DNA from 2 places in the Bradyrhizobium elkanii USDA 76 genome. Region 1 is predicted to be linked to the other one. Evidence: riboswitches for the same ligand, from Rfam matches in the RefSeq annotation. Region 1 holds a riboswitch; the other holds the start of a gene.
The links. A riboswitch is a leader RNA that binds a small molecule or an ion and turns the genes downstream of it on or off. The one in region 1 is predicted to bind cobalamin.
Positions count from the first base shown of each region.

Region 2: it holds a riboswitch for cobalamin, as region 1 does, so the genes downstream of both, JEY66_RS35580 (ribonucleoside-diphosphate reductase subunit alpha) here and metE (5-methyltetrahydropteroyltriglutamate--homocysteine S-methyltransferase) in region 1, are expected to answer to the same signal.

Region 1 covers NZ_CP066356.1:7,010,463-7,013,667, forward strand. The annotation lists gene metE (5-methyltetrahydropteroyltriglutamate--homocysteine S-methyltransferase) at 1-1,432, opposite strand, end outside; cobalamin riboswitch at 1,535-1,737, opposite strand; gene JEY66_RS33610 (hypothetical protein) at 3,086-3,205, shown strand, end outside.
Region 2 covers NZ_CP066356.1:7,508,615-7,511,819, forward strand. The annotation lists gene JEY66_RS35580 (ribonucleoside-diphosphate reductase subunit alpha) at 1-1,562, opposite strand, end outside; cobalamin riboswitch at 1,774-1,989, opposite strand; gene JEY66_RS35585 (hypothetical protein) at 2,391-3,205, opposite strand, start outside.

The sequences.
Region 1 (3,205 bases):
GTCCGTCGTTCATCGTGCCTCGCGCGTGCGCTGCGCGGGCATTACGAACCTCTGCAGTCTGCGGAAACGATCCGATCGTCGTTGTCGGAAACGCCGGTAGTTTGAAGCGCTTGCGCTGGATCTCGGCACGGCTGGCAAATGGACTGGCGCGCCGGCGCGTGGCCTGGTTGATCGCTCTCATCCGGATGGCGACATCGGCATCTCGGATCTTTGGCGAAGTCCCACGATCGGTGGTGACGCGCTCCGACTGCGCAAGAGCGCCAGCAACATCCTGATCGCCTGCAAGAGCGCGCGCCAAGGTCGCAAGCTCGCGAATCTTCTGAACGGAGAATGCTAGCCAACCCTTGATGTCTGAAGCGAGCTCCGTCTCGAGTTCAACATCGACCGGCACGTGAAGCAGCGAACAGGATGGAGCGATTTGTATGCGATCTTTGCCCAGCTTCGCGATAGCGGGATCGAGCCGTTGGCGCAGTGCCGACAAATTCGTCCGCCACACATTGCGGCCGTCTATCGCGCCGAGTGACACGACGAGATCACTTCGCTTGGCGGTAATGATCTGGTCCAATAACGCTGGCGCCCGAACCAGGTCGACGTGCAGCCCGGCGACAGGTAGGCGCAAGGCGGTGGGAAGATTGTCGCCGAGGCCACCGAAATAGCTGGCGACCATGATCTTGATGGCCGGCCCTTCCTTGGCGAGCCGGTCATAGGCATGTAGCAAGGATTGTCTTGATTCCTCATCCAGATCAAGAACCAAGCAGGGCTCGTCGAACTGAACCCAATTTGCCCCGCGTTTGGCCAATTCCTGCAGAACCTCGATATAGACCTGTATCAGGTCATCCAGGAGTGACAGTGGCTGGAACGCAGGATCAGCACTCTTGCCTAGCTTTAGGAATGTGACCGGGCCGATCAGGACAGGGCGAGTCTGAAAGCCAAGGGCCTTGGCTTCCTCATACTCGTCGATAGGCTTGCGAGAGGACAGCCTGAAAGTCTGTCCGCGATGAAATTCCGGGACCATGTAATGGTAGTTGGTGTCGAACCACTTGGTCATCTCCTGCGCGGGTGCGCCATCGCCGCGAGATCCGTGGCCGCAACTCGCACCCCGGCCGTCGTATTGTGAACCGCGTGCCATGGCGAAATACGTCTTGAGGGAAACGGGCTCGGCTTTCGAGGCGTAGACTTCCGGGATGGCGCCGACCATGACACTGGTGTCGAGCACCTGATCGTACAACGAGAAGTCGTTCGACGGAATCACGGTGACACCGAGGGACTTCTGGCGCGCCCAGTTCGCGGCACGTAGGCCGGCTGCGTCCTCAAGCAACTGCTGTTCACTAATTCTTCCGGCCCAATAGCCTTCGAGTGCGACTTTGAGCTCGCGTCTTGGACCGATGCGCGGCGTTCCGAGCGTGGCAACCGGAAGGGAGAGAAGAGACATAGCGCTAACCCCATGTTGGGGGCAAAGGCCATGGCGGACGCAGGCAGGAGAAGTCGCCCGAGCGACGGCTGCTTGGCGCACCACCGGGACACCCCGCCCGTGGATGAATATTTTGTCGGGGCAGGTCTCCTGGCTCGCGGGTCATTGCCGCCGTCCGGCCTTCCCGAAGCCGCGCGGGCTTCAGTGACTTTGTTGGACAGTGGCTCACCGCTCACAGTTGCGGGGGCAGCGCCGGCATTGGCACCGGCTTCCCTCTTAGCTCCGGATCAAACGGAAACCGGAGAACCTCGACGACTTGGATTATCGGCAAGAGAACTCGGCCGTCAACCTCTCAAATTGGTGCTGCGACCTCTCTTACGCGAATGCTCCTCCGAGGCCACGCTTGATCGCGACGTAGAAGCCATCTCCAGTCATAGGATATCGGAATGACCATCTCGGAGACGCATTGGCGTCGGGCGGCGGGTCAGATCTGTGCACGAGACGAATGCGCCCAGCACGAAGAAGCTCACGGCGCCGCGCAAGACGCTTGTCATGCGGCCCGGCTTTTGAACGATTCATCGAGCACGCTTCGATGCGCCCTCCCTTCTCCATTAATAACCATGGATCAGTGGCGAATACGCGCAAGAGGTATTCGCTTAATCCAGCAGCGTGCTCAGCGGACGTGTCGATGTGCGACCAGCCAATCCTGGTAGGCGTCACGCCGACGTTTTGGTGATACTGGCCAAAGCAAGCATATTGAATCACCACAACCAAAAGAGACCCTCGCAATGAAAATGGCTGTTTGGAGCGCCCTCGGCGTCTTTGCTGCTGCCGTCTTTACTGTCGGTCTGTTCGGCTGGATGGCAAGGCCTTTTATGAGCCGCCCCGTCAGACAGATGCTCTCGGAAGTGTTGAGTAGTTCGAGCCGAAGCTAGCAAGACCTGAGGCTTCCCTCTTGCCGGTCGACACGGCTGCGTGGAAGCGCAGCTCCTTGAATGTTGACTGCAATGACGAGCAGGTAGACGACGGCCCCTAACGTTGCGCGAGCGGAGAATGCCACGTCTCGTCCCCTGCTTGATCCGTGAAGTTCCTTAACATCGATTCCAAATCGCCCGCCGCTGAAGGGCGGCTCCGCGTTGGTGTAGGCCGCAAAGTGCCAAGCACAACAGGCTGGGGCGCCCTCGACATTCGTAGTAGCGGCAACGCCCCCGGATCACACGGATCGATGGCGGCATACCTGCTCCCAATTGTCGTCAAGACTCTGGCAGCGAGGCATTCGCCCGCTGTCGAAGATTCAGTGCGTGACAAGAATCATTCACGGAAGTCGTGGCGAATAGGCTGAATGGTAACATTAGAACGTGCGTAGGTCGGTAAGTCGACAAAGACAGCACAAATCTGCCGCGAACTGCCGGTTATTGCCTGGCACGAACAATGCAAGTCCTCATCATGTCCAGGCTTCTCCTCCTGGGCAGGTCCAGCATTGCAAATTGAGGCTTTGGCTGACCACTGAAGTTAGCGGCGCGTGACATCGAGGGACGGCGCCTGCTCGCGCGGGACATCGGCAGGCGCCTGCGTCACGTTGCCGCTAACTTCTTGCGATCTGCGCAAAGCACGCTGAGGAAGACGTGCCGCTTTGGATTGACGTGTGGATGATAACCAGATGAGCCGGAAGCAATGAAGAAAAAGTCTGGAAAGCGCGTGCTTTGGTTCTGTATCGCTCGGTCGCTGATCTGCCTGGCCGGGCTGGCGGCGACGAGCAACAATGTTCGCGCCAACGACCACACGCTTGTCGAA
Region 2 (3,205 bases), 500 kb from region 1:
CGCTGGTCGATTTCGAAGGCGGTGCGAAAGACCGCTTTTTCGTGTTCCGACAGGGTGTCGAGATGGGCGACTGAACCCTCGTGCGCGATGATCGACTGCCAGGTCGCCGAAGTATCTGCGCCCTTGGCGGCCAGCAGCTTGGCGAGATGCGGATTACGCACCGAGATGGCACCGGACAAGGTCTTATGGGTGTAGATGTTGGCCGGGATCGGCTCGACGCAAGCGCTAGTCCCGCCGCAGATGATGCTGATCGAGGCGGTTGGCGCGATCGCGATCTTATGGCTGAAGCGCGCCATCACACCGCGTTCCAGTGCATCCGGGCACGGCCCACGCTCGCGCGCGAGCGTCACGGATGCCGCGTCGGCATCGCGACGGATTTTCCGGAACATGTTCAGATTGAACGACTTGGCCACGACACTTTCCATCGGAATGCCCTTGGCCTGCAGGAACGAATGGAAGCCCATGACGCCGAGGCCGACGGAGCGCTCACGCAAGGCGGCGTAGCGGGCACGCTTCATGCCGTCCGGCGCCACCGTGATGAAGTGGGTCAGCACGTTGTCGAGGAAGCGCATGACGTCCTCGATGAAGCCTGGCTTCTCATTCCACTGATCCCAGGTCTCGAGGTTGAGCGACGACAGGCAGCACACCGCGGTGCGCTCCTCGCCGCGATGATCGATGCCGGTCGGCAGGGTAATTTCGCTGCACAGGTTGGAGGTAGAGACCTTGAGGCCGAGCTCGCGCTGGTGCTTGGGGAGCGACCGGTTCACGGTGTCAATAAACAACAAGTAAGGCTCGCCGGTCTGCAGCCGGTTCTCCAGGATGCGTTGCCACAGTTGGCGGGCGTCGATCTCGCGGATGACATCGTTGGTCCTCGGGCTGCGCAGAGCGAACGCGGTGCCGGCGCCCACGGCACGCATGAACGCGTCGGTAACGTTGATCCCGTGGTGCAGGTTGAGACTCTTGCGGTTGAAGTCGCCGGACGCCTTGCGAATCTCGAGGAACTCCTCGATCTCGGGATGGTGGATATCGAGATAGACCGCCGCAGAGCCGCGCCGCAACGAGCCCTGGCTGATCGCCAATGTCAGGCCGTCCATGACGTGGATGAACGGGATGATACCCGAGGTAACGCCGCCCTTCACCTTCTCGCCGATCGAGCGAACGTTGCCCCAGTAGGTGCCGATGCCGCCGCCGTTAGAGGCAAGCCAGACATTCTCGTTCCAGGTGCCGACGATGCCTTCGAGCGAGTCCGACACCGAGTTAAGGAAGCATGAGATCGGCAGACCGCGCGTGGTGCCGCCGTTGGACAGCACCGGTGTGGCCGGCATGAACCACAGCCGAGACATCGCATCATAGAGACGTTGGGCATGCGCAACATCATCCGCGAAGGCGCAAGACACCCGCGCGAACATGTCCTGGAGCAATTCGCCGGCGAGCAGGTAACGGTCGGTCACCGTCAGCTTGCCGAACGGCGTCAACAGGTCGTCGCGCGTCCGATCGAGCTTGAGATCGGCCCGCCTTGGCGATGGAGCAAGGGGGCGCGGCAGCGGAGCCGGCGATGGCAAGACAAGACCCGACTCAGGCGGGGTAGGCCTTGCCTGCGCTGGGCGCGGCTGCACATGCGGCGGCTCAATGAGATGACCCTGCTGATCGAAATTGTAAGACGGCGACATCGGCAACCCCGCGATGTTGGGCGCGGGCCGGCGCGGACGACTTGCGAGGAATCCGGGCAAATGTCCCCGGCTGCAAGCGACCCACCGGGACACCCCGCCCGAGGACTTTCATTCGGTCGCGGCAGGTCTCCTGGCTCGCGGGTCACTGCGGCCATCGGCCTTCCCGGCGCTGTGTCGCGCCAGTGACCATGATGACAACCGCTCGCCGCTTACAGTTGCGGGGGCAGCCCCGGAGTTGCCGTTTTGGCGCACCGGGTTCCCTCTTAGCTTCCACCCTACAAGATGTGGGGAACGGAAGACCGTGACTGACTATAGATAGGTCTACGCGCCGGGATTCGTCAATTGGAGAGATCAAGATTTAGAAGGCAAAAACATACCGACCGCCCGGACCACTCTATCGCCGCTGTCACTTCTTGCTGCAGAGATGCCTTGGGCTGCCTTTCAGTTTCCGTTAAGCTTGCGCATAGTCGAGGAAATTCTGACCCACGTGTCGCATTGATGCGATCTATGAAACCGCGCGTCAGCAGAGAGGGAATTCGGCAAGGCGCTCTCCGATCTGAATCGCAGCGCTCGCCGCGACAAATGGCATCTGGACGAATCGTTATCCATCGTCGGCGAACAACATTGGCCCTGGCGCGCCTTCGACCAGAATGGCCTTGTTTTTCGACGTCTTGATCCAGCGCCGAAGAGACTCGCGCGCTGCACAGTGGTCCTTAACTGTCAGGGCTCCAGCGCAACGTGCAAGCCCTCGTTGCTTTCAACATGAACGTAACGGGGTCCAATCGGCCGTCCCCTGCCGCTGGCGACGGTGACAACGTCTTCCAGAGGCGTGGCCCGCGCATCCGCCTCTGGGCGAGACAAGATCAGATCCGCATGCAACAGCCCTTCTGATTCGAGGCCGGTCGCATCCACGCCAAGGGCCGCCAAGCTGGCCAAACAACTTTCAAACTCTTCAGCATCGCGAAAGCGACGCTGGATAAACGTCGCGCCGGTAAGACGTTCTGTCACAAGACCACGCTTTGCAAACGCTTCGGCCAACGATTCAAATGGGAACATTCGTAGCACAAAGGAGATGATCCATGGTTGCTTCTCTGTCGCATCGAGAATCTCGCTGAACGTCTTCTCGGTAACGTAGCCGATGCATCCGGTTGACATGATAACATCCACGGAGCGGAGAATGCGCGCGCTATCCGTCGATAGCGCCTCCTTTTCAAGGTCAGCGACGATGCCCTGCTCCAAGAGGCCAACACTCTTTGCATAGCTGATCGCCTGTACCGACACGTCGAGGCCGATAAAGCGCGCCAACCCGACATCAGGCCAGGCTGCATAAAAATTGCGATCGAGACTCACCAGTGTTTCAGAACTGATCGCCCTCATCTCACGCCGGGCGTAGCGGTGACGCAAGCCCCCGAAGGTCAGCGGAAAGCGATGCACTGCTGCGTTGATGCCGTATGAACATCCAACGTCGAGCACGACGGGCTTAAGGCCGGTTGCCGAAGCTTTCGCTGCCAGGATTTGGCGCACAACCGGCTCAG